One region of the Streptomyces sp. DSM 41931 genome, then DNA from elsewhere that is predicted to be linked to it. Evidence: riboswitches for the same ligand, from Rfam matches in the RefSeq annotation. Region 1 holds a riboswitch; each other region holds the start of a gene.
What was found. A riboswitch is a leader RNA that binds a small molecule or an ion and turns the genes downstream of it on or off. The one in region 1 is predicted to bind cobalamin.

Region 1 (5,741 bases):
CCAGCAGGTCCGTGTCGGCGGTCGACAACAACAACACAGTGCTCATGCGGGCGCTCCCGGTGGAATGAAGGGCAGTCCTGGTGGCGCGCCGGACTCGATGAGCCGCCACAGCGCGTCCGTGTCCGCGTGCTGTTCGATCAGGTCGCCGAGCCGGTCGAGCTGCTCCTCGCGCAGCGCGGCGAAGGAGGTGTCGGGGGCCGGCACGAAACGGCGTCCCGCGCGTTCGGCGACCGCGCGCAGGAACGCCCGCCGGAACCCGTCCGACTCCAGCGCGCCGTGCCAGTGCGTGCCCCAGGTGGAGCCGACCCGGCAGCCGTCCAGGAAGGCTTCCCCGCCGAGCACTTCGGCGACCCCGTGATGGATCTCGTACCCCTCGACGCGCTCACCCAGGGCCTCGCCGGCCGGGCGGGCCAGGGTCTTCTCACGCGCGAACCGCACCCGTACGGGCAGCACGCCGAGCCCGTCCACGCGGCCCGCGCGGCTCTCCACGTCGTCCTCGATGTGCTCGCCGAGGAGCTGGAAGCCGCCGCAGACGCCCAGCAGCGGCCGGCCCTCGGCGGCCCGCCGCACCAGCGCGTCCGCCAGTCCGCGTTCGCGCAGCCAGCGCAGCGCGCGTATGGTCCCGCGGGTGCCCGGCACGACCACCAGGTCGGCGTCGGCGAGTTCGTCCGGCCGGTCCACGAACCGCACCACGACACCCGGCTCGGCGGCCAGCGCGTCCACGTCGGTGAAGTTGGACATCAGCGGCACCGCGCACACCGCGACCCGCAGCAGCTCCTCGCCGGCCGGCGCGGCCACCGCGGACTCCCGCACGGCGCCCCGCAGCGACACCCTGAGACCGTCCTCCTCGTCGATGCCCAGCCCGTGCTGGAAGGGCAGCACGCCGTAGGTGCGCCGCCCGGTCAGTCCGTGCAGCATCTCCAGGCCCGGTTCCAGCAGCGAGACGTCCCCGCGGAACTTGTTCACCAGGAACCCGGCGACCAGCTCCTGGTCCTCGGGGGAGAGCAGGGCGACCGTGCCGAAGAAGGAGGCGAAGACGCCGCCCCGGTCGATGTCGCCGACGACGAGCACCGGCAGACCGGCGTTGCGGGCGACGCCCATGTTCACGATGTCGGTGCGGCGCAGGTTGATCTCCGCCGGGCTCCCGGCGCCCTCGCAGATCACCGCGTCGTACTGGTTCCGCAGCTGCTCCAGGCAGTCCAGGACGGTGCCGAGGAGCCGTTCCTGACGGCCCCCGTGATAGCCGCGGGCGCTCATCTCGCCGACCGGGCGGCCCATCAGCACCACCTGGCTGGACCGTTCGCCGCCCGGCTTCAGCAGCACCGGGTTCATCAGCGCCGTCGGCTCCACCCGGCACGCCTGCGCCTGCATGGCCTGGGCGCGGCCGATCTCGGCGCCCTCGCGGGTGACGAACGAGTTCAGCGACATGTTCTGCGCCTTGAACGGCGCGGCCTTCACCCCCTGGCGCACCAGCCACCGGCAGATCCCGGCGGTGACCACGCTCTTGCCGGCGTCCGAGGTGGTCCCGGCGACCAGCAGTCCGCCACCGCTCACGTGGCACGTCCCTTCAGCACGCGCCGCGCGGCCACACCGGCCGCCAGCGCCAGCCAGCCGACGCGCCGCGACAGGCGCACCGCCCGGTCGATGTCGGTGACGGCGACGGGGCGTCCGCCGCCGTTGAGGACGGGCCGGTGCTCGACCCGCCCGCCGTAGGAGAGGGTCCCGCCGAGCCGCACGCCGAGCGCGCCCGCGAAGGACGCCTCCACGGGACCGGCGTTGGGGCTGGGGTGCTTGCCCGCGTCCGCGCGCCAGGCCCGTACCGCACCGCGCGGGTCCGGCCCGGTGAGCGCGGCCAGGACGGCCGTCAGACGCGCGCCCGGCCAGCCGGCGACGTCGTCGAGACGGGCGGACGCCCAGCCGTAGCGGCGGTGACGGGGCGACTTGTGCCCCACCATCGCGTCCAGGGTGTTGACGGCCCGGAAGCCCACCAGACCCGGCACCCCGGCGACCGCGCCCCACACCAGGGCGCCCACCACGGCGTCGGAGGTGTTCTCGGCGACGGACTCCACGACGGCGCGGGCGATGCCGTCGGCGTCCAGGGCCTGCGGGTCACGTCCGCACAGGTGCGGCAACCGCTCCCGGGCGGCCTGGACGTCACCGGCCTCCAAGGCCTGGGCGATGGCACGCGCCTCCCGGGCCAGCGAGGTCCCGCCGACGACGGCCCAGGTGGCGACGCCGGTCAGGGCGACGGAAGCGGCGGGGGAACGGCGTACGGCGCGGGCGGCCAGGCTTCCGAGGGCGACGGCGCCGCCGACGCACACGGCGGTGTGCACGGCCCCGCGGCCCCGGTCGTCCCGCCACAGCACCCGCTCCACGGCAGCCGCGGCCCGCCCGAACGCGGCGACCGGATGCCCACGGCGGGGATCGCCGAGCAGCAGGTCGCCGAGGAGGCCGGCGGCGGCGCCGTACGCGAACACGCGATCGGCACCCATGGGTTCAGCCGGTGACGGATCCGGAGGTTACGGCCCCGAAGGGGGGTGGGGTGTCGCTGGTCGACCTCGGCAGGCTGCCGCGCATGGCGATATGTCCTCACTCAGGGTGTCCGCGCCCTGGTTCGACGAGACCGGCGGCGAGAGTTCCTGGCTCCCGGGGTGGACACCCCGGTGACAGTGGCGGGACCGCGCCGGATTCGCACCGGCTTCCTCTCCTGCCGCCGTATTGGCGGAGGCAGTCCACCATGCCCCTGGAAGGGCCGTCAACTTGCCGTTGACCTGCGGGGCTGAAGTGTGCCGAGGCCCACAGAGGGGCTCACGTGGGTGAACGCCGTGAACGGCCGGTGGACGGCGCGCACACGTCGGCGGGCGGTGCGGGAGCCGGGACTCCCGCACCGCCCGCCGGACGGGGACGATCTGCGGTCAGGCCATGATCAGGTAGATCCCGTAGCCCACCGCCGCCGCGCACGCGGCGAAGCATGCGTAGGCGCCGGTGACCGCCAGGGCCGCGGACTGGCCCTGGGCCGCGGCCCTCTCGCGGCGGGACAGGCCGGTGATGCCGAGGGTGAACAGGGCCACCAGGGCGACGGTGACCACGAGGCTGACGCCGAAGACGGAACCGAGGGCCGCCCAGTCGATCTTCATGGTGCTCTTCTTCCTTCGTTCCGGGCCGTCGCGGTCAGACGGAGGTCCTGGCCGGTGAGGCCGGGTCGTTGGGGGCCGGGATCGTGGCCGCGAGTTCGTCGCTCACGGTGCCCGCCGGGGGCGGGGTCACCGCGGCCATCGCCTGCGTCACCACGCCGGCCGGCTCCGCGCCGGGGGCCTCGTGGTCGTTGACGTTGGTGTGGTCGACGACCTCGCGCCGGGAGATCTTCCAGATGGCCGCGCTGGACGCGATCAGGAAGACGGCCACGACGGCGGTGCCCCAGTTCCCGAAGCCGCACACCCACTCGGCGATCGCCGCGACCAGGGCGGCGGCCGGCAGGGTCAGACCCCAGGCGACGAACATCCGGGTGGCGGTCGACCAGCGGACGACACCGCCCTTGCGGCCGAGGCCGGCGCCCATGACGGAACCGGAGACGGAGTGCGTCGTGGAGAGGGAGAAGCCGAGGTGGGAGGAGGCCAGGATGACCGTCGCGGCGCTGGTCTGGGCGGCGAAGCCCTGCTGCGGCTGGAGGTCGGTCAGGCCCTTGCCCATGGTGCGGATGATGCGCCAGCCGCCGAGGTAGGTGCCGAGCGCGATGGCGATGCCCGCCGAGAGGATGACCCACATGGGCGGGTCCGAGTCGGGAGCGAGGGTGCCGCCGGCCACCAGGGCGAGGGTGATGATGCCCATCGTCTTCTGGGCGTCGTTGGTGCCGTGCGCCAGGGAGACCAGGCCGGCCGAGGCGATCTGCCCGGCGCGGTAGCCCTTCTCGGAGGCCTTGGCGTCGGCGTTGCGGCCCATGCGGTAGGTGAGCCGGGTCGCGAACATCGCGGCGAGGCCGGCCACCAGCGGGGCGGCGATCGCGGGGATCAGGACCTTGGTGACCAGGACGTCGCCGTGGACCGCGCCGAAGCCGGCGGAGGCGACCGTGGCGCCGATCAGACCGCCCATGAGGGCGTGCGAGGAGCTGGACGGCAGGCCGACCAGCCAGGTCAGGAGGTTCCAGAGGATCGCGCCGACCAACGCGGCGAAGATGACCTCGGGACGGATACCGGCCTCGTCGACGAGGCCTTTGGAGATCGTGTTGGCGACCTCCACCGAGAGAAAAGCGCCGACAAGGTTCAGCACGGCGGACATGGCCACCGCGACCTTGGGCCTCAGCGCACCGGTCGAAATGGTCGTTGCCATCGCGTTCGCGGTGTCGTGGAAACCGTTCGTGAAATCGAACGCGAGTGCGGTTACCACCACAATCGCGAGGATCAGCGAGAAGCTTTCCATTTACCCAGGCAATCGTTCGAGGTCATTGGCTGGTCGAACGTAGGTAACCAGGGTGAACGGAAGATGAACTGGAACGGGCATCGCGGTGACCGGAAGAGGGGGTGTGCGCTCCGCCGTCCAGCCCACACGGCCGGGGCTCCTGGCAGGATCTCCACATGACCGACCAGTACCGGACCGGACAGGAAGCGGAGGGCGCTGTGCGTGGCGTCCCGGGCACGCGCGGTGAGGGCTCCGCGGGGCCGGGCGAGGAGGTGGCGGACGCCTGGGCGGAGCTCGTCGCGACGGCCCGCCGCACCGTCGCCGACGGCCTCGTCGTCGGCACCTCCGGCAACGTCTCCGTACGGGTCGGCGACACCGTCCTCGTGACACCCTCGGGCGTCCCGTACGACCGGCTCGCCCCGGCCGACGTGACGGGGGTGGACCTCACGGGCCGGCAGGTGATCGGCACGCTGGTCCCGACCAGCGAGCTGCCCCTCCACCTGGCCGTGTACCGCACGACCGGCGCGCGCGCCGTCGTCCACACGCACGCCGTGCACGCCACCGCGGTCTCCACGCTCGTCGACGAGCTCCCGGCGATCCACTACATGACCGCGGCCCTGGGCGGCCCCGTCCGCGTGGCCCGCTACGCCACCTACGGCACGCCGGAACTGGCCGAGAGCACTCTGCACGCCCTCGACGGCCGCACCGGCTGCCTGATGCGCAACCACGGCACCCTCACCCACGGCGCCACCCTCGCCCAGGCGTACGACCGCACGGCCCAGCTGGAGTGGATGTGCCGCGTCTGGCTCACGGCCTCCTCGGTACCGGGCCTGACCCCGGCCCTGCTCACCCCGGACCAGCTCGCGGAGGCGGGGGAGCGGCTGCGGGGGTACGGGCAGCGGGGGTGACCCTTCATCGGCCCGGCGGCCGCCGAGTCCGGCCGCCGGGTGTCATGAGCGGCTCACGGGGAACCCTTCCGGAGGCCGGGTGAAGCGCCCGGCCCACCGCTGACGCGGCCGTGAGGCCGACCGCGTCCGGACGGTCCCGGGCCACGCGTCCACTGGCCGGGTCCGCGTCCGGACCCGACACTGGGAGGCGTGCGCACTGTGACTGCGACGGCAGCAGCCGTCACCGCCGTGATCGGGGCCGGCGCCGCCGCGGTGGCCGTCGGCCGGTTCGCCAGCGACGCCGCCCTGAGGATCCCCCCGGGCCGGCCCCTGCCCACCGAGCCCGGGCTCACCGTCCACGCCACCGCCGCCGGCCAGGTCACCCTCACCCGTGACCTCGCCGCCCTGCGGCCCGGCCGCTACGGCCTCGTCGGCGAGCGCTTCCACGCGGTCGTGGGA
Region 2 (5,741 bases), 570 kb from region 1:
CGCACACGCCCAGCAGACCGCCGAGCGTGAGGGCGGCGGTGGTGCGCCGCACTGCGGGCGGCACCTCGGCGGTACGGCCGTACCCGCGCGCGTCCATCGCGGCGGCCAGGGACACCGAGCGCTCCAGCGCGCCCTCGAGGACCGGCAGCCCCACCTGCACCAGACCGCGCACGCCCTTGTCGGGGCGCCCCCGCAGCCGGCGGGCGGCTCGCAGCCGGCGTACGTCGGCGATCAGGTTCGGCGCGAAGGTCAGCGCCACCACCACGGCCACGCCCAGCTCGTACAGGGCGCCGGGCAGCGACTTCAGCAGGCGGGACGGGCTGGCGAGGGCGTTCGCGGCGCCCACGCAGATCAGCAGCGCGGCCAGCCGCAGCGCGTCGTACAGGGCGAAGGTGAGGCCTTCCGCGGTGACCCGGCCGCCCAGGCGGATGCCCTGCGCCCAGTCGGGCAGCGGCACCTCGGGCAGCGTGAACAGGGTGTGGGTGCCGGGGATCGGCGAGCCCAGGAAGACCGCGAAGGCGAGCCGCAGCAGCAGCACGGCGGCGGCGAGCTTCACGAAGGCGCCGTAGGAGCGGGCCCACGGCGTGTGCGGGCGGCGGACGGCCACGACGTACCCGGAGACGGTGATCAGCAGGGCGAGCAGGAGCGGGTTGGTGGTGCGGGTCGCCGCGGTGCCCAGCGCGAGGGCCCACAGCCACCACGCGCCGGGGTGCAGCTGGGCGCGGCGCGCACGCGGGACGGGGACGCCGGCGGGCGGGGTCCCCCGCTCCGGGCGCGGCCGGGCGAGGCCCGCACGCCCGGAGCCGCGTGCCTCACGCACGGCGACGGACCTGCCAGACGGCGGCGGCGCCCAGCACGACCACCACCGCGGCGCCCGCGATCAGACCCACGGAGGGCCCGGAGCCGCCGTCGTCCTCGGCGGACCCGGCGGTCTCGGCGGTCTCGGCGGTCCCGGCGGTCTCCGTGGGGGACGAGTCCTTCCCGTCCGTGGCCACCTGCTCGCCGCAGCCCTTCGCCGGGTAGCCCGCGATCGCGCACAGCAGCGCGTTGCTGTCGTAGCGCAGCGGCTTGGCGACCGAGGCCAGCGCCTCCGCCGTCGTGGCGTCCTCCGCCACCTGCGCGCAGGCCGTGCGGCCGGCCGGCGGCTTCTCCCCGGACGGGGCGTCGCCGGGCGTGCCGAAGTCGATCACCAGGGCGACCCGCTTCGTGCCGTCCTTCGCGGGGGTCTTCGCGCAGATCGTGTCGAAACCGGCGGCGCCGCGGGGCTTGGCCGCGTCGCCCGAGTCCTCGCTGACCGAGAAGCGGAAGCCCTGGACGTCGCCGTCCGCGGGCCGCGACAGCGACGGACCCACGGTGGCGTACGTCCACGCCGAGCCGTCCCGCTCCCAGAAGGACCAGTAGCGGTACCCGGCGGCCTGGGCCTGGCCGGCGCCCGCCAGCAGGGGGAGCAGCGCGGCCAGGAACAGCACGGTGGCACGGCGGATCACGACTGCTGCCTCTTGGCGCGGTTGCTGACCAGGAAGCCGATGCCGATGCCGGCGACCAGGCAGACGCCGACGAACCACCAGACGCCGAACGGGGAGTCCGCGTCCTTCTCGTCCTCGGCCTCCTCCGCCGCCTTCGTGGTCTTCTCCGGGGCGGCCGGGCCGGCGGCCTGGAGCTGCTTCACCAGGTCCGTGCCGCCGAAGTCGCGCGGGTCCGCGCCGGTCGCGTGGGCGGCGAGGACGAGCTGCGCGTAGGCGGCGGGCCCGCTCTGCGCGGCCCAGTCGGCGGCGTTCTTCTCCAGCCAGGCGTACGACTTCTTCGCCTGGGCCGTGTCGCCCTGCGCGGCGAGCGCGACCACCGCGTCGGCGGTGTTGCCGACGTCGGGCTGGTCCTCGGCGCCGGGCGTCGCGGCGAGCAGGTAGCCCTTGGCGGCGAGCTCGCCGGCCAGGTGGGCGGCGCCGTTGGCGGCGGCCTGCTCCGGGGTGGTCGCCTTGACGCAGGAGCCGGCCGCCGCGCCGTCGCCCTTGCCGGGCTCGACCAGCAGGCCCCGGCCGAGCGCGCCGAGCACGCCCGCCGCCGTCGCGTCCGCGTTGGCGGTCAGCGAGCCGTCCTTCTCCGGCTGGTACGCGAACGCGCCCGCGCCCTCGCCGGTGCAGGGCAGCTCCAGGCCGAGCAGCGCGTCGTAGGGGGACTTGCCGCCCTTCCTCACCTCGCCCGGCTTCTCACCGGCGGCGGCGAGCGCGCCGACGACGACGGACGTGGAGTTGGTGTCGCTGGGGCCGCCCGCGGTGTAGCCCCAGCCGCCGTCCTTGTTCTGCACGGACTTCAGCCAGCCGACGGCCTTCCCGATGACGGCGTCGTGGCCGCCGAGCGCGGCGAGCGCCTGCACGGCGGCGGCGGTCTGGTTGGTGTCGACCATCGTCTTGGCGTCGCACGCGACGGACGGGTCGGCCCGGAACGGCGCGAACGAGCCGTCGGCGCACTGCTGGCCGGTCAGCCAGCCGACGGCGGCCTTCGGCGGCTCGGCGCCGGCGGCGTGCTGGGCGAGCAGGGCGAGCGACTGACGCCACACCCCGTCGTACTGCGGGTCGGTGTCGCCGTACAGCGCGGACGGCAGCGGCTGCGGGGTCGGCGACGGGGACGAGTCGGCTGCGGCCGGTGCGGCGGCGCCGAGGACGGCGACGGCGGCCAGCACCGCTGCGCTGCGGCGGACGTTCATGACGGGCGGGTGCCTCTCCCTGAAGAGGGCCGGGCAGCGCGGGACACCCCGGCGGCTCGGCTCCGTATACCTCGACGGTGCCCGTGCGCCGGCGGGATGCCGGGCACGTGAGCCGGTCACGATCCGTGCGGGGCATTCCGGCTCACCGTCTCCAGGACGGCTCACGGTTGCGGGTCAGCGCCGGATTCGCACCGGCTTCCCCCCGTACGGCTGTGATACGACGCGGCCACTCTACCCGCCCGTAGAACGGGCGTCCGGGGCGGCCGCGTGCGCGGGGAGAGGCACGGACGCGGGAGGTGACGAGGGTCACGGCACCCGTGAGACGGCCCGCACCCGAGGGACGGGTGCGGGCCGAGGGGGGTGCGGGTACGTCAGGAGGCGGTGCAGGCGCCGATCTGCGGCGGGGACGTGGCGGAGCCGTTGACGGTGAAGCCGAAGCTGGTCGAGGCGCCGGCCGCCAGCGAGCCGTTCCAGGTGGAGCGGACGGTCATCACGTTGCCGTTGTAGGTGGGTGACCCGTTCCACACCGAGACCACCTGCTGCGACGACCCCAGGGTGAGGGTCACGCTCCAGCCGGAGATCGGGGAGCGGCCCGCGGTGATCGTCACCCTGCCGTTGTAGCCGCCGTTCCACTGCTCGGCCGTGGTGTAGGCGGCGGTGCAGGCCGCGTCCGGGTCACCCGGGTCCCCCGGGTCGCCGCCGGGGGCGCCGCCCAGCGCGCTCAGCACCGCGTCGTACGCGGGCTTCTTGTTGTAGTTGTCGTCGAACAGCAGCGGGGTGCCGCTCGCCCGCCACGAGTACTTGTCCGGGATGCCCCACACCGTGATGCCGGTGCAGCGGCTCACCGCCAGGCAGGCGCGGACGACGTTGCCGTAGTCGGCGGCCTGGGCCTGGCCCGAGCCCTCGATGTCCAGCTCGGTGATCTGGACGTCCACGCCGAGGTCCGCGAAGCGCTGGAGGTTGGCCTGGTAGTCGGACGGGACGGGGGAGTTGGGGTTGAAGTGGGACTGGAAGCCGACGCAGTCGATCGGCACGCCGCGGGCCTTGAAGTCGCGGACCATGGTGTAGACGGCATTGCTCTTCGCGTTGACGCCGTCGGTGTTGTAGTCGTTGTAGCAGAGCTTGGCGTTCGGGTCGGCCGCGCGGGCGGTGCGGAACGCCTCCTCGATGAAGCCGTCGCCCAGCTTGTCCTGGAAGGGCGAGGAGCGCCGGGCGCCGCTGCCGCCGTCCTGGAACGCCTCGTTGACCACGTCCCAGGAGTGGATCTCGCCCTTGTAGTGGGTCATGACCTGGGTGATGTGGCTGTTCATCGCCGTGCGCAGGTCGCTCGCGCCCAACTGGGACACCCAGTTCGGCAGTTGTGAGTGCCAGACCAGGGTGTGCCCGCGGACGTCCATGCCCTGGCTCTTGGCGTGGTCGAAGATCTGGTCCGCGCGGCTGAAGTTGAAGGAGCCCCGGCTCGGTTCGAGGGCGTCCCACTTCATCTCGTTCTCGGCCGTGACCGAGCTGAACTCGCGGTTCAGCGTGGCCACGTACTGCGCCTCGCCGAGGTGGTTCGCGGAGACGGCGGCGCCGAAGTAGCGGCCCTTCTCGGCCGCGGCGGCGCCCAGGGTGTCGGCGGCGTGGGCGGTGCCCTGGGGGAGCGCGGCGAGGGCGCCCGCGGTCAGCAGGGCGGTGGTGGCGGCGCTCAGGGCCGCGCGCAGCCGGCGCCGCGCGCGGGGGACGGCGCCTCCGGCTCTCCTGTGTGGCTCTGTCGTTCCCTTTCCGATCATGCGCATGTCATCCCTTCTCCGGCGGGTCCCGTGGTGCGGATCGGGTGAGCGTGGTGCGGTGGGGGTGGCGCTGATGACACTGCCTGCGGCACTGCGGTACTGCGGTACGAAAATTTCGGACTCGGCTCCGAATGGCTGCGGTGACGATACGGAGGGCGGAACGGGTGGTCAACCGTTCGCGCACGCCGGATATGGACCTGGACGAAGAGGGGCCGGTGAGGGAGGTGGGCGACCGGGGGCGGAAGCGCTTTCGAAATTTTCGTCAGCTCTGCCGGGAGCGCGGCGGCGCCGTCAGGTCGATCAGCCGGCACACCGTTTCGATGTCCGCGCCCACCTGCTCGATGGAGGCCCGCCCCGACAGCCAGGTGATCAGCGTCGAGTGCCAGGTGTGCCCGATCACCCGCACCGCCGACAGTTGTTCGGGCGTCGGGTCGGCCAGGTCCGTCGCGTCCAGGATGATCGCCGTCGTCCGCCGGAAGACCTGCTCCACCTCCGCGCTCACACTGCGGTCCGCGAAGGTCAGCGCCCGCACCATCGCGTCGGCCAGCAGCGGGTCGCGCTGGAGCGCGCGGAACGCCCGCATCAGCGTCCCGGCGACCCGCTCCGCCGCCGTCTCGCCGGCCGGCGGCTTCTTCCGCAGCGTCGCGTGCAGATGCTCCAGCTGGTCCTGCATCGTCGCCACCAGCAGATGGATCTTCGACGGGAAGTACCGGTACAGCGTGCCCAGCGCCACCTGCGAGGACTCCGCGACCTCGCGCATCTGCACCGCGTCGAAGCCGCCCCGCGAGGCCAGCCGCGCGCACGCCTCGAGGATGCGCCGCCGCCGGGCCTCCTGCCGCTCCGTGAGCGGGGAGGCCGGCTCGGCGCGCCCGGCGTCCGGCGCCGCCTTGGTCCTGTGGGCATCCGCGGGCATGGGTCCCGTCCGTGACAGTCGGTGAGGATCGATGATCGGACAGCATGGCACGGCGTCCGCCGTGGCGTGAATCACCTGATCCACCGCTGCCGACGTTCTTACCTGCCGGTAGATTCGGTTCCTCCGAACGATCAACTCTGAAACTTGTTCTAGATCGGCGTCCCGTCGTACTGTCGCGGGACAGTGCAGGCAGAAGGGGGTCCCAGAGTGACCGCTGAGGCCAGTCAGGCCGGGCCCTCGGCAGGCCCCGCATCCGACGGCTCGCGACCGCTCCGCATCGCGCTCCTCACCTACAAGGGAAACCCGTTCTGCGGCGGCCAGGGCGTCTACGTGCGCCACCTCTCCCGCGAAC
Region 3 (5,741 bases), 4.1 Mb from region 1:
CGTGCCGCCGGCCGGCCCCCGCGCCCGCAGGAACAGCCCGGCCGCCACGCCCCACGGCAGCCTGAGCCCCGCCGCCGTGAGAAGGTCCCGGCGGGACAGCATCTGCGGGGCCGGGCCGGTGTGGGCGCCCGCCGGGGTGAGCAGCGCCGCGTCGTCGGCCCAGCGCAGGGCGAGATCCACGTCGTGCGTGGCCATCACCACCGTCGTGCCGCTCGCCCGCAGACCGTCGAGGGTGGCCAGCAGCCGTTCCTGGCCGTCGGGATCGAGACCCGCCGTCGGCTCGTCCAGGATCAGCACCCGCGGCCGCATCGCGACCGCGCCCGCGATCGCCGTCCGCTTGCGCTGCCCGTACGACAGCAGATGGGTGGGCCGGTCGGCGAGCGCGGCGATGTCCAGCGCCTCCAGCGCCTCCGCGACCCGCGCGCGCACTTCCGCGTCGGGCAGCCCGAGGTTCAGCGGCCCGAACGACACGTCCTGCCCCACGGACGCGGCGAACAACTGGTCGTCCGGGTCCTGCACCACCAGCTGCACGGTGGTGCGCAGCACCGTCAGACCCTTCCGGTCGTGCCGCACCGCACGGCCCGACAGCAGCAACTCCCCGCCGTGGGGCCGCAGTCCGCCGCTCAGCAGCCGCATCAGCGTGGTCTTGCCGCTGCCGTTGCGGCCCAGCAGCGCCAGCGCCCGTCCCTCGCGCACCTCGAAGTCGAGCCCGGTGAACACCGGCGGCCCGTCCTCGTACGCGAACGACACGTCCCGCAGTGCCACCAGCACGGATCCGCTCACGACAGGGGCCTTTCCAGTACGAAGGTGAGGGCGGCCAGCGCCGCCAGGAGCGCGCCGCTCGCGGCCGTGAACCGGGCGGACACCCGGGCCTCGGGCACCAGCACGCGCAGGGCGCCGTCGTAGCCGCGGCCCGCGAGCCCGGTCTGCAGCCGCGCCGCCCGGTCGAAGGACCGGACGAACGCGGTCGCGCCGAGCCCGCCGAGCGAACGCCAGGCCGCCGCACGGGTGGTGTGCCCGAGCCGCGCCGCCTGCGCCCGGTGCACCCGGCGCACCGAGTCCAGCAGCAGAAAGCTCATCCGGTACGTCACCAGCGCCACGTCCACGAGCGGCGCGGGCACCCCGGCGCGCACCAGCCGCGGCAGCAGGTCCGACATCGGTGTGGTGAACGCGAACAGCAGCACGCCCAGCGAGGCCGCCGAGGTGCGCAGCAGCAACTCCCCGGCACGCAGCGGTCCGTCCTCGGCCGGCGACACGAAACCGCCGGGTCCGCCCACCCGCACCAGCAGGGTCAGCGCCCCGGTGACGCAGAACCCCAGCGGCACCCGGTACGCCCGCCACAGCCGCCCGGCCGGCACCCCCGCCGGGCCGAGCAGCAGCACCAGCGCGGTGACCAGCACCAGCGCGGCGCCCGGCCACGGGGGCAGCGAGACCGCGAGGACGGTGAGGCCGAGGCCGAGGACGGCCTTGTCCACGGGATGTCGGCGGCGCCAGCGGCTGCTGTGCGCCGCCGCGTCGATCGGCAGCACGGATCCGTCAGTCCCGTCCGCCGTCGGCGCCGGTGCGTGCCCCCGCGTCCGTGTCCCCCGCGACGGACCGCTCACGGGCCCGCGCCTCGCCCTGCCGGCGCCCGCGCCGCAGCCCGAAGTAGTACGCCAGGACGCCCGCGCCGATCGCGGCCTGGAGGGCGAACAGCGCCGACTCGACCTCCCCGGACGGCGGTTCGTACAGCGGCGAGAACCACGGCTCGTAGTCCGGGTCGATCTCGGTGATCGCGGTCTCCGCCTCGCCGTCCGCCCCGGTGAACGGCTCCTCCTTGTGGTCGCCGAGCCCGAGCGCCAGCGGGATCACGGCGAGGGCCGCGACGAGCAGCAGGAGCAGGGTGTTGATCCTCGCGTTGCGCCTCACCGGGCCACCGCCCCGGCCGACTCGGCCCGCTTGCCGCCGGCCGCCGAGGTGACCAGCACCCCGAGCCGGGTCAGCTCGCCCTTGCTGGACTGCACCAGCAGACGCATCACCAGCACGGTCAGCAGCCCCTCGCTGACCGCGAGCGGAATCTGCGTGACGGCGAAGATGGAGCCGAACTTCCCCAGCGCGCCCAGGAATCCGCTGCCCGGGTCGGGGAACGCCAGCGCCAGCTGGACGCTGGTCACGCAGTACGTCGACAGGTCGGCGACGAACGCGCCGCAGAACACCGCGCCCATCAGCGGCACGCCGTACCGGCGCAGCAGCCGGTAGACGCCGTACCCCGCCCAGGGGCCGACGACCGCCAGGGAGAAGACGTTGGCGCCGAGCGTGGTGAGCCCGCCGTGGGCGAGCAGCAGCGCCTGGAACAGCAGGGTGATGGTCCCGAGCACCGCCATGACCGGCGGCCGGAACAGGATCGCGCCCAGCCCGGTGCCGGTGGGGTGGGAGCAACTCCCGGTCACCGAGGGCAGTTTCAGCGCGGACAGGACGAAGGTGAACGCTCCCGACGCGCCCAGCAGCAGCGTGCTCTCGGGATGTTCTCTGACGTCACGGACGAGCGACCGGGCTCCGTGGACGACGAAGGGCGCGGATACGACGCCCCAGGCGACCGCGTGCGCCGGAGGCAGGAAACCCTCGGCAATGTGCATGGCTCAGCACACCCTCTCCAGCACCTCGTGGATGGTTGACGCGCCTTGGCCGGTCTCCTGGCTGACGGGTACCACCGCCCGTGCTCCGCCTTCCCGGGTCCCGAAGAACCCAGTGGCTGCCCGTGAGGGCCGGAGCCGGACTTCCCGATCACAGTGGCGAGGGCCGCACCGGTATCGCACCGATTTCCCGTCACCAAGGCGTGGTGACAGTAGTCCCCGTCGCGGTCCGGTGACAAGCGGCGACGGGGGCGCGCGGAGGGCGCCCGGCGGCTCGGGACCCGGCGCACACCTGCGCGTTCGGGCAGCCCGGCGACCGGGGTGACTGGGGGGCCGCCGTCCTGGGCAAGGTCTTCCTGCAACTAATATGCAAGAGCGATTTTCCAGCAACAGGGATGTGAGGTTCGATGACGACCCGACGACGCATACGGGGCGCCGCCGCCGTGCTGGCGACGGCCGCGGCGGTCGCCGCCTGCTCGGCACCGGGCTCCGGCGGCGCGGACGGCGCGGCGGCCGGCGAGTCCGTGGTGATCGGCGTCTCCACCGAGCCCGACACCCTCAGCCCGCTCCTCGGCTACGGCAAGGACGGCAACTCCAAGCTCTTCGACGGCCTCCTCGCCCGCACCGCCGACATGACCCTCGAACCCGCCCTGGCCACGGCACTTCCGCGGATCACGGACGGCGGACGCACCTACACCTACACCCTGCGCAAGGGCGTCAGGTTCAGCGACGGCAAGCCGCTGACCGCGCGGGACGTCGTCTTCACGTACCGCACGGTGCTCGACGACGACACCAACAACACCGCCAAGAGCGAACTCGCGGCCGTCAAGGACGTCCGGGCGGTGGGCGACGACACGGTCGTCTTCACCCTCCACCACCCCTACGCGCCGTTCGCCGCCCGCACGGTGCTGCCGATCGTCCCCGAGCACGTCGCCGGCGGGCAGGACCCCAACACCGGCCCCTTCAACACCAAGCCGGTCGGCACCGGACCGTACGTCCTCGCCGACTGGCGCAAGGGCGAGAAGCTCACCTTCAAGGCCAACCCGCACTACTGGGGCGGCGCCCCGAAGGTGAAGAAACTCACCATGGCGATCGTCCCCGACGACGACGTCCGCGCCACCCGGCTCCGCTCCGGCGACCTCGACGGCGCGGTCCTCCCGCCCAACCTCGCCGCCACCTTCAAGGGCGACGACGACAAGAAGACGTACCGGGCCACCTCCTACGACGTCCGCGTCGTCACCCTCCCCAGCGGCAACCCCGTCACCGGCGACACCGCGATCCGCCGCGCCCTCGACCTCGCCGTCGACCGGCAGGCCATGGTCGACAAGATCCTCGACGGCGCCGGCCGCCCCGCCTACGGCCCGCTGCCCGTCGACGACCCCTGGTTCGCCGAGGACGTCGAGCGCCCGCGCGACCTCGCCGAGGCCGGCCGCGTCCTCGACGCCGCCGGCTGGACGAAGGGCGAGGACGGCGTCCGCGCCAAGGACGGCCGCCCCGCCCGCTTCACGCTGTACTACCCCTCCGGCGACAAGGTCCGCCAGGACCACGCCCTCGCCTACGCCTCCGACGCCAAGAAGGCCGGCATCGACGTCCGGGTGGAGAGCGCCACCTGGGAGGTCATCGAGCCCCGCATGCACCGGGACGCCGTCCTCGCGGGCTTCGGCAGCACCGGCGACCCCGACTTCGGGCTCTACACGATGCTGCACTCCTCCCTCGCCGGCGACGGCTTCAACAACATGGCCCACTACGACAACCCGGCCGTCGACCGCGCCCTGGAGACCGGCCGCCGCACCCAGGACCCCGAGGCCCGCAAGGCCGCCTACGCCGCCCTCCAGCGCGCCCTCGTCAAGAACCCCGGCTACACCTTCCTCACCCACATCGACCACCTGTACGTGCTCGCCGACCGCTGGAAGGGCCTCACCACCCAGACCGAGCCGCACGAGCACGGCTTCGCCGCCGGACCCTGGTGGAACGTCGAGGACTGGCAGCCCACGCCATGACCCACGCCCCCTGGCGCGCCATGGCACGGCTCACGGCGCGCCGCGCGCTGTACGCCGTGCCGGTGCTCCTCGTCGTCACCTTCGGCGTCTTCGCCGTGGCCGCCGCGTCCCCCTTCGACCCGGTGAAGGCGTACGCGGGCACCGCCGCGCTCGGCGCCGACCAGGAGACCCTGGACCGGCTGCGGGACAACCTCGGCGTGGACCGGCCGTTCACCGCCCGCTGGTGGGACTGGCTGACCTCCGCCCTCGGCGGCGACCTCGGCCTCTCGGCGGTGATGCGCCAGCCGGTGGCCGAGGTCATCGGCGAACGCCTGGTGTGGTCCACGCTGTTGTGCGCCGTCGCGTTCGCCGCGGCCGTGCTGCTCGGCACGGTGCTCGGCGTGCTCGCCGCCCGCCGCCCCGGCTCCCTCGTGGACCGTGCGGTCACCTCCGCCGCGTACGTCCTGGAGGCCGCCCCGGTCTTCTGGATCGCCCTGCTCGCCGTCTGGCTGTTCGCCCTCCAGCTGGACGTCCTCCCGGCGGGCGGCCTCACCGACACCGGCAGCGACCGGGTGACCTTCGGCGGCCTGGTCCAGCACCTGGTGCTCCCCGCCGGCGTCCTCGCCGTCTCCCAACTGCCCTGGTTCACGCTGTACGTCCGTCAGGGCGTCGGCGACGCCCTCGCGGAGGACCCCGTGCGCGGGGCGAGGGCGCGCGGCCTGAGCGAACGCACCGTGCTGCTCGGCCATGCCCTGCGCTCCGGACTGCTGCCGGTGCTCACGCTCATCGGCTCCCGGGTGCCGGAACTCATCACCGGGGCGCTGCTGGTGGAGACCGTCTTCAGCTGGCCCGGCATCGCCTCGGCCACGGTGGAGGCGGCCACGGCGGTCGACTTCCCGCTGCTGGCCGCGCTGACCACCCTCGCCACCGCCGCCGTCCTCGCCGGCAACCTGCTCGCCGACCTGCTCTACGGGCTGATCGACCCGAGGGTGAAGCTGGAGGAGATGTGACGACCGAGGCCGATACCGCCGCCGGCCCGGCGGCTCCCGAGTGGCGAGCGCACGACGCCGCCCGCCGCTCCACGCACGTCCTGCGGCTGCGCGTCTCCGCCGCCCTGGTCGCCGTGACCGTGCTGGCCGTGCTGCTCGTC
Region 4 (5,741 bases), 5.0 Mb from region 1:
CCGGCACGCCGTCGGGCCGGTCGGGTCCGAAGTGCACCGTGGTCGTGCCGTCCGCGCCGGAAACCGCTGCCGGGGTGGGATAGGCCTGGCTGCCGGCCCGTGGGAACCGTTGCGGGGTGTCGAGCATCGACCGCGTCTGGTTGTCGTAGACGGTGACCGACCAGAACTTCGCGGCAGGGATGTCCGGTGGGAGTACCAGTCGGTAGTACCTGCCGCCGTCGAGGGCCCGGCCCTCCTGATCCGCCATGGAGAACACGTACTGCGAGCCGACGCCGGGCAGTGGCGCCGTGAACGCCGGGCTGATGCCCACGCCCAGGTACCACCACCAGGACCGCAGGTTGAGCTTCCGGGCGCCGTCGTTCGGGCGGAGCTCGACGCCCCTGTCGGTGATGTCCGCGGGCGGGGCCAGGAACTCGTGGCCGGACACGAGCAGGCCGTTGAGCCATTGGGAGGAGGCGCCGTAGTAGTGCGCCCCCTCGGCCGGACGCGGACGGCAGGCGAGGGTGCGGGCCGTGGCGTTGCCGACGGCGGCAGCCTCGGTGAGGATCTCCCGCATCCGCGCGTCCGGCTCGAAGGGTCTGCCCTTGACGATGCCGACCGCGGCCAGCGCTCCGGCGATCTCGGGGTCGAGCGCCTCGGCCGGCTGGTCGTGCACGAGTTCGCTCGCGAGGTCGAAGTACGTCGCGTCCCCGGGCGGAACGGTGTTCATGGGCAGTCCGGAGCCTTCGACGAAGCGCGGCGGGTCGGGCCTGCGCAGCGCGGCGGTCCAGGTCTCGGCGGTCCATGGCAGCGGCGGGGCCGTGCCGCCGGTGACGATCTCCCCGATGCCGGTTCCGTAGTACCCGGGGATGTAACGGTGGATGCGCAGGCCCTCCTTGATGCGCTCGACCGCCGGCTTCGGGTCGTCGCCCTCCAGGAACGCCCGGCCGCCCAGGATGAGCCGCGTGGTGCGGGTCCGCAGCGTGAAGAACCCGCCCTCGGGAAGAGGGCCCTCGTGACCGGGTGGCACGAAGAGGTACCTGCCGCCCGCGCCCCGGTCCGGACCGGCCATGCCGGGGTCAGCGACCCAGCGGAACCACATGTCGTTGAGAAAACAGAGGGCCAGGGGCGGCACTTCCACCACCACGGGGCCCTCGGTCAGGTCGAGGAAGGTGAGGAAGTAGACGGTGTCGGCGTTCCCGGTGAGCACGAGTGTCTTGGGATCCATGAACTCCGAGAAGAGCAGGACGTCGTGGTCCTGGACTCCTGCCTCCAGGAATCCCCGGCGGGCCGCCCACAGGCTGACGCCGGAATAGGCGTCGAGGAACGCGCTGACCGCGCGCACATGGTCCACATGGTCGTAGAGGCGGTTCGCGGTCTCCTCGGTGGGCACGCCCAGCGGGAACTCCAGGGTCCCCACATGCGTCTCGACCCGCTCGGGCGTCGAGACCGACTCCATGACCCGGGGTGAGATCTGTGCGGTGCGCTGCAAGGGATCGCTCCGTTCTCGGGGAGATGCCGCCCTGCCGACCATGTGCCTCATCCACCGCTGACCACCACCGCGCCTAGGCCATCGGAGGGTCCTCACGCGGGAACGGTGCGTGGTAGGGATCCGCTCGACGCACACAGCATTGCGGGACGCCGCACCCGCCGTCAGTCCGTCTCCTGGGCGTGGGGAGCCGTCGCGGGCGGATGGGTCGGGCGGTCCCGCCCGCCGTCACGGCCGGACACCGCGACAGCGACCAGCCCCACGACGACGGCTGCGACGGCGACCCGTCCCGCCGCCCGCACCCACCAGCCCGGCCGGGCCGCGCCCCCGCCTGGCGGGCCCAGCCGTTCGGCTCGCCGGGCGGGCCGCAGCAGACGGAGCAGCAACAGCAGGGCGACCGGGAGCTGCAGCAGCCACAGCACGGTGCGCGGCCACTCCCCGTACCAGACGTTGGTCCCGTACAGCAGCGTGTGCCAGACGCTCAGCACGTACACGACGATCACGAAGCGGTGCAGGCGGCGCCAGGTGTTCGCCCCGATGCGATGCCGGACGTAGAACAGCAAACCGAGCGGGACCGCCAGGTACAGGGCGCCCTGGCCGATCGGGATGGCGACGCGGCCGGTCCCGGAGTCGTACCAGCCCGGCACGAAGGTGTCCGCGAAGGCCGCCCACACCCGCTCCGCCCAGTCCACCTTCGTCTCGTAGCGTACGAGTTCGGCCGCGAACATCAGCGCGTGCGCGAACATCAGCGCCATGGTCGTCAGGCTGGTGGTGCGGTGCCAGCGCTCCAGTACCTGCCTCGACACCGGCAGCCGGGCGGGGCGGGGTCCCGACAGCAGCAGCCCGAGCATGACCGTGCCCCAGGCCCACAGCAGGGCGGACCAGCCGAACGCCTGGCTGAGCAGGTACATCCAGTAGGTGCCGGGATCGTCCATGAACGGCATCACCGCGACGGTGTCGGAGGCTCCCGATTCCATGCGCGCCCACAGGAGGGCGAACACGAGCACGGTGACCGTCACCGCCGCGCCGGCGTCGGGCAGGGCGGCCCGCAGATCGCCGCGCAGCGCGACACGGTCACCCGGAGGCCGCTGCCTTCCTGACGGGGTCACCGCCCCGTCCTCGTCCGGCCTCACGTCCGACGTCATCAGGGCCTCCCGGGCACGGGCCACCGCAGCGGCGGTGCTCACGTGGCGTGAGGCAACAAGTCTGGCTGATGAGAGCGTGATCGGTGGAGCCGTTATCCGGCCAGAGCAGCGATGAGAAGTGCTCGGCTCCGCACGCCGTTTCGCCGTCGGTTTGGGGGAACGTAGGATCGTCCGGTCATCGCCGCGACGGGAGACAGGAAGCCGGTGCGAATCCGGCACGGTCCCGCCACTGTGACCGGGGAGCGCCCCTCCGACATGCCACTGCGCATCGCGCGGGAAGGCGGTGGGAAACGTCGATCCGGGAGTCAGGACACTGGTCCGTCGCGGGCCCGTCCGAAGGAGCGCGGACTCCAGGAGGCTTCACGTGTTCCCATTGCTCACCCCTGCCCGCACGTGCGGGTTCCTTCGTGCCACGGCCGCTGCCGTGACTCTGTCGTCCGTGCTGCTGACCACCGGGTGCGGTGCGTCCGACAGGGCCGGCGGGGACGCGGAGGCCGCCACTGCCGCGCCCTCGGGCTTCCCGGTCACCATCGACAACTGCGGCATGAGGACGACGTACGACAAGCCGCCGTCGAGGGTGGTCACCATCCACCAGCACCCGGCGGAACTCCTGCTCGCCCTCGGCCTGAAGGACCGCCTGGTCGGCACCGCCTTCCCCGACTCGGCCGTCCTGCCCGAGCTGAGGAAGGACTACGAGGCGATCCCGGAACTGGCGGAGAGGGAACCGTCGTTCGAGAAGATCCTGGACGCCGAACCCGACTTCGTCTACGGCGGCTACGGCAGCGCCTTCGCCGAGAACGAGGGCCGCTCCCGCAAGGCGTTCGCCGACGCCGGCATCGACACCTACCTCAACCGTGAGTACTGCGGCGAGAAGCGGGTGACGATGAAGGACACCTACGAGGAGATCCGCACCATCGGCACGGTCTTCGGTGTCCCGGACCGGGCCGACGAGCTGGTCGCGGACCTCGAGGGCCGCGTCGGCAAGGCCGCCGCCGAGGTCGAGGGCGAGCCCGAGGTGTCCGTCTTCGTCTACGACAGCGGCGACAAGAGCGCCTTCACCGCGGGCGGCAAGAGCCTGGGCACCGAGCTGATCCGGCTGGCCGGCGGCGAGAACGTCTTCGCCGACCTCGACGACGTCTTCGGCGACGTCTCCTGGGAGCAGGTGGTCGAGCGCAAGCCGGAAGTCATCGCCATCTACGACTACGCCGGCGCCGGGAGCGTGAAGGAGAAGAAGGAGTTCCTGCTCTCCCAGCCCGCCCTCGCCGACGTACCCGCCGTCAGGAACAAGCGGTTCGTCGTCCTGCCCTTGACCGCCACCCTGGTCGGCATCCGCTCGGCCTACGCGGTCGAGGACCTGGCCCGCGGGCTGCACCCCGAGAGCTTCCGGTGAACCGGGCCGCCACCGGCATGCCCACCGGGCGGACGGTTCCACGGCGCAAGGCCACCGGGCCGGGAACACGAGGCACGCTGTCGGCCGTCATGCTGCTGCTCCTCACCGCGTTGCTCGTCCTCTCCGCCACGGCGGGCCTCGCCATCGGCTCCGTGCACGTGCCGCCCGGCCAGGTGTGGGGCATCGTGACGCATGCTGCGGGCGCCGGCTGGCGGGAGCCGGACTGGTCACGGGCCCGGGAGACCATCGTGGTGGACGTGCGGGCGCCTCGGGTGCTGCTCGGCGCGGTCACCGGGGCCGGCCTCGCGGTCATCGGCACCGCCCTGCAGGCCCTGGTGCGCAACCCGCTCGCCGAGCCCTACCTGCTGGGCGTCTCCTCCGGGGCGTCCCTCGGCGCGGTCTCCGTGATCGTGTTCGGTGTCAGCCTCTTCGGGCCGGTCTCCCTGTCGGTGGCCGCCTTCCTGGGCGCCCTGGGCGCGCTTCTGCTCGTGTACGCCACCGCCCGCACCGGCGGACGCATCACCTCGTCGCGGCTGGTGCTGTCCGGGGTGGCGGTCGCGGCGGTGCTCACCGCGGTCCTCGATCTGCTGCTGCTCACCACCGGCCGCGGCAACGAGGCGCGCGCTGTCCTCGCCTGGACCCTCGGCGGTCTCGGCGGCGTCAGCTGGGGCACGCTGTGGCTGCCGAGCACGGCCCTGGTGTTCGGTCTCGGCGTCCTCATGGCGCAGGCACGCAGCCTGAACCTGCTGCTGGCCGGCGAGGAGGCGGCGACCACGATGGGGCTGGACGTGGCCCGGTTCCGCGCCCGGCTGTTCGTCCTGCTCTCCCTCGTCACGGGCGTGCTGGTCGCGGCGGCCGGGCCGATCGGCTTCGTCGGCCTGATGATGCCGCACATCGTGCGTCTGTTCGTCGGTGGCGACCACCGCCGGGTCCTGCCGACGGCGGCACTCGGCGGAGCGGTCTTCCTGATCTGGGCCGACATCGCCGCACGGACGATCGCCGCGCCGATGGAAATACCCGTCGGCGTCCTCACGGCCCTGTGCGGCGGGCCGTTCTTCCTGTGGCTGATGCGCAGGGACGCCCGGCGCGGCACCGACCGAGGAGGGGCATGACCGCGACCGAACTGAGCGTCGACGGTGTCACGCTCACCGCCGGAGCACGCCACCTGGTGCGCGACGTCTCCCTGACCGCCCGCCCGGGTGAGACCATCGGACTCGTCGGCCCCAACGGCAGCGGGAAGTCCAGCCTTCTGCGCACCGTCTACCGCGTCCTGCGCCCCGACGCCGGCCGGGTCCGGGTCGACGGCGAGGACGCCTGGGCACTGCCGGTGCGGCAACTGGCCCGCACCGTGGCGGCGGTGGTGCAGGAATCGGCAGCCGACTTCGACCTCGCCGTCCGCGAGGTCGTCGCCATGGGCCGCACCCCGCACAAACGACTCCTCGCCGGCGACACCCCCGAGGACGCCGAACTCATCGACTCCGCACTCCTCGCCGTCGACGCCGTCCACCTGGCCGACCGTCCCTTCGACCGGCTCTCCGGGGGCGAACGCCGGCGCGTCCTCATCGCACGCGCCCTCGCCCAGCAGCCCACCCTCCTCGTCCTCGACGAACCCACCAACCACCTCGACATCCGCCACCAGCTGTCCGTGCTCGGCACTCTGCGCCGCCTGCCCGCCACCGTGCTGCTCGCCCTGCACGACCTCAACCTGGCCGCCTACTACTGCGACCGGCTCTACGTC

Region 2: another riboswitch for cobalamin. It lies ahead of ACP7TJ_RS09405 (prenyltransferase/squalene oxidase repeat-containing protein); the one in region 1 lies ahead of ACP7TJ_RS06890 (cobalamin biosynthesis protein).
Region 3: another riboswitch for cobalamin. It lies ahead of ACP7TJ_RS25690 (energy-coupling factor ABC transporter permease); the one in region 1 lies ahead of ACP7TJ_RS06890 (cobalamin biosynthesis protein).
Region 4: another riboswitch for cobalamin. It lies ahead of ACP7TJ_RS29560 (ABC transporter substrate-binding protein); the one in region 1 lies ahead of ACP7TJ_RS06890 (cobalamin biosynthesis protein).

What each region holds. Positions count from the first base shown of each region.
Region 1 is NZ_CP189902.1:1,434,899-1,440,639, reverse strand. It holds gene cobN (cobaltochelatase subunit CobN) at 1-46, opposite strand, end outside; gene ACP7TJ_RS06895 (cobyric acid synthase) at 43-1,554, opposite strand; gene ACP7TJ_RS06890 (cobalamin biosynthesis protein) at 1,551-2,492, opposite strand; cobalamin riboswitch at 2,612-2,752, opposite strand; gene ACP7TJ_RS06885 (hypothetical protein) at 2,916-3,137, opposite strand; gene ACP7TJ_RS06880 (inorganic phosphate transporter) at 3,172-4,416, opposite strand; gene ACP7TJ_RS06875 (class II aldolase/adducin family protein) at 4,572-5,303, shown strand; gene ACP7TJ_RS06870 (alpha/beta hydrolase) at 5,493-5,741, shown strand, end outside.
Region 2 is NZ_CP189902.1:2,001,093-2,006,833, reverse strand. It holds gene ACP7TJ_RS09415 (energy-coupling factor transporter transmembrane component T) at 1-820, opposite strand, end outside; gene ACP7TJ_RS09410 (SCO2322 family protein) at 813-1,487, opposite strand; gene ACP7TJ_RS09405 (prenyltransferase/squalene oxidase repeat-containing protein) at 1,484-2,704, opposite strand; cobalamin riboswitch at 2,816-2,951, opposite strand; gene ACP7TJ_RS09400 (endo-1,4-beta-xylanase) at 3,076-4,476, opposite strand; gene ACP7TJ_RS09395 (TetR family transcriptional regulator) at 4,739-5,389, opposite strand; gene ACP7TJ_RS09390 (glycosyltransferase family 4 protein) at 5,597-5,741, shown strand, end outside.
Region 3 is NZ_CP189902.1:5,578,501-5,584,241, forward strand. It holds gene ACP7TJ_RS25675 (energy-coupling factor ABC transporter ATP-binding protein) at 1-783, opposite strand, end outside; gene cbiQ (cobalt ECF transporter T component CbiQ) at 780-1,529, opposite strand; gene ACP7TJ_RS25685 (energy-coupling factor ABC transporter substrate-binding protein) at 1,537-1,908, opposite strand; gene ACP7TJ_RS25690 (energy-coupling factor ABC transporter permease) at 1,905-2,615, opposite strand; cobalamin riboswitch at 2,646-2,828, opposite strand; gene ACP7TJ_RS25695 (ABC transporter substrate-binding protein) at 3,020-4,612, shown strand; gene ACP7TJ_RS25700 (ABC transporter permease) at 4,633-5,601, shown strand; gene ACP7TJ_RS25705 (ABC transporter permease) at 5,598-5,741, shown strand, end outside.
Region 4 is NZ_CP189902.1:6,457,910-6,463,650, reverse strand. It holds gene ACP7TJ_RS29570 (DUF1254 domain-containing protein) at 1-1,471, opposite strand, end outside; gene ACP7TJ_RS29565 (ferric reductase-like transmembrane domain-containing protein) at 1,633-2,613, opposite strand; cobalamin riboswitch at 2,761-2,949, shown strand; gene ACP7TJ_RS29560 (ABC transporter substrate-binding protein) at 2,978-4,003, shown strand; gene ACP7TJ_RS29555 (FecCD family ABC transporter permease) at 4,021-5,115, shown strand; gene ACP7TJ_RS29550 (ABC transporter ATP-binding protein) at 5,112-5,741, shown strand, end outside.